3 regions of the Fictibacillus sp. S7 genome follow, and region 1 is predicted to be linked to each of the others. Evidence: riboswitches for the same ligand, from Rfam matches in the RefSeq annotation. Region 1 holds a riboswitch; each other region holds the start of a gene.

Region 1 (2,273 bases):
GATGGCGGAAAAGGCCAGATTGCCGCAGCGCAGGATGTTCTTGAAAATGAATTAAATCTCTTTATCCCGGTGGGCGGATTAGCGAAGGATGAAAAACACCGCACGTCTCAATTGTTAATGGGAGACCCTCCGGAAATTATGGAAATGCCGAGAAACAGCCAGGAGTTTTATCTTCTGCAGCGCATACAAGATGAGGTGCACCGTTTTGCCATCACGTTCCACCGTCAGGTCAGGGATAAGGGCATGTTTCGTTCCAGCCTTGATAATATCCCGGGTGTCGGTGAAAAAAGAAAAAAACTGCTGCTGAGAAAATTTGGATCCATAAAAAAGATGAAAGAGGCGACTATGGAGGATTTCCGGGCAGCAGGCATCCCCATGGGGGTAGCAGAAGAAATCATGCAGGCGCTGCAAAAGGATCCATCATAAAAAAGGGTTGATTTTTAAAATCTGCTTTGCTACACTAAATACAAATTTTAATAGAGCGCCATACTTCAGTTTTTGAAGTGATGGTAGAGGAGCAAAAACCAATAGTAGGCAACCGGAAGAGAAGGAGCTCTTATGACGGTGGCTGAAAGGGGATTTTTGCCGAAGCTTTAGGAAACTTCCTTTTTCTTAAGGCTGGACCTGCATTGAATAAATGCAGGGCTGTCACACATTCCTTGCCCGGAGGATGTGTGGAGGACTATCTCACATGAGGGGAAAACATGCTGGCTTACTGTTGCCTATTCAAGCAGCAATAAGGTCTTTTCCTTATTGCTGCTTTTTTGTATTCATAAACAGTTTTACAGTCTGTTGAAAAAGTGGAAGCCAGGACTTGGCTGGCCATATCTGGGTGTCTTTTTAGCATAACAACTTTTTGCGGATGAGAAAGGATGGACCATTGTGGCGTTAATCGTTCAAAAATTCGGAGGGACAAGTGTAGGTACTCCCGAAAAAATCAGGAATGCGGCCAGACGGATTATTCAGGCAGCAAATGAAGGAAATCAGGTGATTGCGGTTGTTTCTGCCATGGGCAAGACAACCGACGATTTGGTAAAGCTGGCAGGAGAAATCACAAGCAAACCATCCAAACGGGAAATGGACATGCTGCTCACCACAGGTGAACAAATTACCATATCATTGTTAGCCATGGCTCTTGAGGAGGCCGGTCACCCGGCGGAATCTCTCACCGGATGGCAGGCGGGTATCCAAACGGAGAGCCTTCATGGCAATGCGAGAATATTGGACATTGATACGAAAAGAATCGAAACGCTCTTAAATGAAGGGAAAATAGCAGTCGTTGCCGGATTTCAAGGGTGGACAGCGTCGCAAAGGATTACGACTCTAGGTCGGGGAGGCTCGGACACAACAGCTGTTGCTATAGCTGCAGCCCTTCGTGCGGACAAGTGCGAAATTTATACGGATGTGACCGGTGTGTTTACCACCGATCCCAGGGTTGTGAAGCATGCGCGGAAACTGGCTGCCATTTCTTATGATGAAATGCTTGAGCTGGCCAATTTGGGGGCAGGGGTCCTGCATCCAAGAGCTGTTGAATTTGCCAAGAATTACGGAGTAAAGCTTGAAGTTCGTTCAAGTATGGAAGAGGAACGTGGAACAATCGTTGAGGAGGAAGCAGAAATGGAAAACAATCTAGTGGTAAGAGGACTGGCTTTTGAAGGCAATGTTACCAAAATCACAATTGAGAATCTCCCGAACGGATTGAATACACTTTCGTCTGTATTTTCTTTGCTCGCGGACAATAACATTAATGTTGATATTATTATTCAAAGTGTAAACAAGCAGGAAAAAACCAACATTTCCTTCTCCATTGACAGTGCCATTTTTGATGAGACGGTCCAGCTTTTGGAGCAGAACAAAGGACAGCTTGGTTTCAGCCAAATTCTCCACGAAGATGGACTGGCGAAGGTTTCTATTGTCGGCTCAGGGATGATCTCCAATCCTGGTGTCGCGGCACAAATGTTTAAGGCTTTATCTGATCAGAATATTATGATCAAAATGGTAAGTACCTCAGAGATCAAAGTATCCACTGTAGTTGGGCAGCAGGATATGATTAATGCTATTGAGACACTTCATGATGTATTTGAACTGGACGCGAGAGTACCAGTTCAACACGCATAATAACGTCCGGGCCATTTTGCCCGGACGTTTTATTTTTCTATACGTTTGCCTTATCGTTCAAAAAGTCGATCTCAAACCCGAGGTCCTCAAGGATTTGATGATCTGCAGTAGTTTCCTGTCCGCCTGTCGTCAGATAATCCCCGACAAAAATGGAG
Region 2 (2,273 bases), 2.5 Mb from region 1:
TGCTCCAACTGCAGCCGTCACGATCAGCGCAGGAACAGGAACACCCCGAGAATCCAGCTTTGCCAGAAACTTGGGAGCTTTTCCGTCACGTGCCAGGTCCCACAGCATACGGGTCGATGCGTACATACCAGAGTTACCTGCAGAAAGGACAGCGGTTAAAATGATCGCATTCATGACAGATGCGGCAAAGGCGATTCCCGCTTTATCAAATACCAGGGTAAACGGACTCACGGTGATTTCACTTCTTGCCAGCCTGCTGTCCGTATAAGGAATGATTAAGCTGATCACTAGTATCGCAAGAATATAGAACAAAAGAATGCGCCAGAACACACTCTTGACTGCTTTTGGAATGTTCTTCTTCGGATCTTCAGTCTCCCCTGCTGCCACACCAAGCAACTCCGTTCCCTGAAAGGAAAAACCTGCTGCCATAAAGACGCCGAGCGTAGTAAAGAATCCGCCATTGAACGGGGCATCACCAATAGTAAAGTTTTTAAAGCCAATGGCTTCTCCGCCGAGAATTCCAAAAATCATAAGCGTACCGAGAATTAAAAAGATAATAACCGTAACCACTTTAATAAGAGAAAACCAGTATTCTGACTCTCCAAACCCTTTAACGGATAAGTAGTTCAATAAGAACATAATTGCTAAAAACAACGCACTCCAAATATAGGAAGGCGTATCAGGAAACCAGAACTTCATGATGAGCGTAACCGCTGCAAGCTCTGCCGCAATGGTGATCGCCCAGTTGTACCAATAATTCCAGCCCAGGGCAAATCCCACGGAAGGATCCACAAATTTTGTGGCATAGGTACTGAACGATCCTGCCACCGGCATGTAAGATGCCATTTCCGCCAGGCTTGTCATCAAAAAGAAAACCATGATGCCAATGACTACGAAGGATAAAAGCGTGCCCCCGGGTCCGGCCGTATGGATCGAGCCTCCACTCGCCAAAAACAGGCCGGTTCCGATGGTTCCACCCAGCGAGATCATCGTTAAGTGGCGGGACTTCAGTTTACGCTGTAGTTCTCCTGAAGCCGCTGGTGTTGAATTCTTTGCTGTGTTTTGCATAAAAAAACTCCTTTTCATTTTGGAAGGAGTGGGAAATAAAAAAAGCCGCCAAAACGCAGTTTGACGGCAGTTCTATTCTACCCGCATCATGCCTTCCGTAAGATAGCGCATCCCACTCACCGGTAATGTGAGCGTGACAGTGCTGTTCCTTTTCGAAAACAGCCCCAATTCATATTTCCAGAGATAAACATGAATTTCGGCAGCTTTTCCTTTCACACGGAGTCTATGATGTCTTTCTGCATCTCGTACGTCCTACTAATAAAAGCCGCGACCTCTACCTCATCGGATTGATGAGGATTTTTGAAATATCCAGTTAGTTGACGCTAGTTGCTATTATAAAACACGAACATTAACTGTTCAACTGTTTTTTGTTTCCAAGGTCTCTTTTGCAGCATTAATGTACGTTTGAACCTTTTCTATAGATGAGGCAAATCTTCTGACTGGGAACAGGGCCAAACGTGGCTTTTATCCGGCTTTAACTAAAAACGGGTAAGGGATCAGGACAAATTGGCCAAAATTGGTGGCTACGACCTAATCACCGGTCTTGTATTAGTGGCCTATGCCTTTATTGAAAATCTGCAGGCCACCGTTTTAATGCCTGTCGTTCTCATTGGATTCATCATACTGCTTGGATATGTGAATACAAGAATGGTTGAATAGAACCTCTCCTGCTATAAAGGATTTACAGTGCTCTTGTCAAATAGATAAATGGAGAATCATGTGAAAGGAGCGATTGAAATTGAATCGAGTTCTGTCCCCCGTCTCATGTAAAGTAAATAACGTATTTATTCACGTTACTGATTTAAAAAAAAGCCGCAGAATGGTACAGCAGACTGCTTGGGCTCCCAACGCCGGAGCACGTCGAATCTCCGGTATACAATCTCCCGGTTACGGGCGAAACAGGCTTAACCCTGGATGACCACGCGTTTGACCCGGATTTTATTTTCAGCCCTTCAAAGCACCCGCTGTTTAATTTTTTGGTAACCGATGTAGATGAAGCTTACGAGTTCATGAAAGAGAACGATATTACCATTGTCAGAGAAACGGAACGCATCGGGGATGTTGCCTTTTTCAATTTTACAGATGAAGACGGCAATGTACTGATGATCTGCAACTGTTAAAACTAAAGGAGGAATTTCAATATGAACCATATCGCTGTATTTTGTGGATCCAGGAGCGGCAAATCAGAAGTATACGTAAAGGAA
Region 3 (2,273 bases), 470 kb from region 1:
TAGCTGATCCAGGGCTTGTCGATCTTGTTAAACAAGAACTTCAGAGTATTGATATCGATGGTATCCCCATGGCCGATAAAACCATTGAAGAATTTCTTGTGAAACAAGGCTGGGATCCTTTTCCGCTTGTCCGGTATACCGAACGGCCGGATGTTGCGGCCCAGCATTTAATGGAAGGCCATGTTCTCGTAATCACCGATACGAGCCCAAGTGTTATCATTACACCGACAACCTATTTTCACCATGTACAGCATGCAGAGGAATTCCGTCAGACGCCGATGGTCGGGGCTTTTATCCGCTGGGTCCGGTTTACCGGCATCATTGCCTCGCTTCTCCTCCTGCCGCTCTGGTACCTTTATGCTACACAGGAAGGACTGCTGCCATCGAATATCGATTTTATCGGACCAAACAAAACGACGAATATCCCTTTGTTCCTGCAAATTGTCTTTGCGGAAATCGGGATTGAAATCCTGCGAGTAGCCGCGATACATACCCCCAGCCCGCTTTCGACGGCGATGGGCTTGATCGCAGCGGTGCTCATTGGCCAGATCGCCATCGATGTGGGACTGTTTGTTCCGGAAGTCATATTATATGTATCAGTCTCAGCGATCGGAGGGTTTTCTACCCCAAGCTATGAACTCAGTGTTGCCAACAAAATGCTCCGGCTCGTCCTTCTGGTGCTAACGGCCATCTTCCATGTGCCCGGGCTTGTCGTAGGCGCCACTCTGCTGCTTCTGTATCTTGCTTTTGTGAAAAATTTAAATACGCCCTATCTGTGGCCTTTTATCCCATTCAACGCCAAGGCGTTTGTGCAGATCATGATCCGGCTCGCTGTGCCTCTATCGAAAGTCCGGCCGAGCATCGTTCATCCGCAAAACAGCAAAAAGCAGCCAACTTCTTAAGAAGTGTTGCCGATTATCAAAATTTGTGATAAATTTGTTCATAACAATTGGATATGCCTCATTTATAAATAATGGGGTAGAGGCGCAAAGCGGATGAGTAGGATGATGGAGTGAATGGACATGATGAAATCATTTTAAAGGCCAATTTGCCGAAGTGTGGGAATGATCCATCCATTCTCATGCTGGGCCGCTGCCGAACAGACAGCGGACTGTCACTGCAATGCTTGCAGTGGAGAACTATTCCGGCAAATGGGGGTACGGTAGTAGACAGCCAGTGTACCTTATACATGGGCTGTCTTTGTTTTTTTCGTCGGAAAAGAATCTCTGCAGGATAGAAAAGGGGAGATTATGATGTACTTACATGGCACAAGCTCGATTAATGAAGATAATCATTTGACGATCGGCGGGCTGGACACGGTTCAGCTGGCACAAAAATACGGAACACCGCTTTATATTTACGATGTGGAATTGATCAGGCAACGCGCAAGGTCGTTTAAAAAAGCGTTTGAGGAACAAGGCATAAAAGCCCAAGTGGCTTATGCGAGCAAAGCATTTTCCTGCCTTGCGCAGGTCCAGCTGGTGGCAGAGGAAGGCTTAAGCCTGGATGTTGTTTCCGGGGGAGAGCTTTATACAGCTCTTGCTGCTGGATTTCCTGCAGAACGCATCCATTTTCATGGCAACAATAAAAGCTATGATGAGCTACAATATGCCTTGAAGTCCGGAATCGGATGCTTTGTTGTGGATAATTTTCATGAGCTGCGCATGCTTAATGAGCTCTGTGACAAAATGAATACACAAACGTCCATTCTTCTTAGAATCACTCCTGGTATCGAGGCTCATACCCATGAATATATTCTAACGGGACAGGAAGATTCAAAGTTTGGTTTCGACCTTCAGAATGGCCAGGCGGAAAAAGCAGTGATTGAAGCACTGGATTCAGAAGCAATTACCCTTCTTGGGGTTCATTTTCATATCGGTTCGCAAATTTTTGAAACAGCGGGTTTCATTCTGGCCATTCAGAAACTGTATGATTACCTTGCCAAATGGAACAATGAATTGTCCTTTTTTCCCAAAGTTTTAAATCTTGGTGGTGGATTTGGGATTCGTTATACAGAGGCAGATGAACCGCTCGAGCCCAAAGAATACATTGAAGCGATGATCGGTGAAGTGACACGACTATCTGCTTCAAATTCAGTTTCAGTACCTGAAATCTGGATTGAACCCGGCCGTTCGCTCGTTGGTGACGCAGGAACCACCATCTATTCGGTCGGCTCACAAAAGGATATTCCTTCGGTCAGGCATTATGTGGCAGTAGACGGAGGGATGAGCGATAATATCAGACCTGCACTATATCAGGCCCAATATGAAGCG

Evidence for each region. Region 1 has a riboswitch for lysine ahead of DMO16_RS00260 (aspartate kinase). Riboswitches for the same ligand answer to the same signal wherever they lie in the genome.
Region 2: it holds a riboswitch for lysine, as region 1 does, so the genes downstream of both, DMO16_RS13300 (amino acid permease) here and DMO16_RS00260 (aspartate kinase) in region 1, are expected to answer to the same signal.
Region 3: it holds a riboswitch for lysine, as region 1 does, so the genes downstream of both, lysA (diaminopimelate decarboxylase) here and DMO16_RS00260 (aspartate kinase) in region 1, are expected to answer to the same signal.

The regions. Positions count from the first base shown of each region.
Region 1 covers NZ_QJKL01000001.1:53,240-55,512, forward strand. Annotated here, with positions in the region: gene uvrC (excinuclease ABC subunit UvrC) at 1-426, shown strand, start outside; lysine riboswitch at 503-693, shown strand; gene DMO16_RS00260 (aspartate kinase) at 883-2,118, shown strand; gene bioB (biotin synthase BioB) at 2,156-2,273, opposite strand, start outside.
Region 2 covers NZ_QJKL01000001.1:2,579,905-2,582,177, forward strand. Annotated here, with positions in the region: gene DMO16_RS13300 (amino acid permease) at 1-1,068, opposite strand, end outside; lysine riboswitch at 1,164-1,353, opposite strand; gene DMO16_RS24330 (hypothetical protein) at 1,576-1,728, shown strand; gene DMO16_RS13305 (VOC family protein) at 1,902-2,189, shown strand; gene DMO16_RS13310 (TIGR00730 family Rossman fold protein) at 2,211-2,273, shown strand, end outside.
Region 3 covers NZ_QJKL01000001.1:519,151-521,423, forward strand. Annotated here, with positions in the region: gene DMO16_RS02680 (spore germination protein) at 1-902, shown strand, start outside; lysine riboswitch at 972-1,150, shown strand; gene lysA (diaminopimelate decarboxylase) at 1,254-2,273, shown strand, end outside.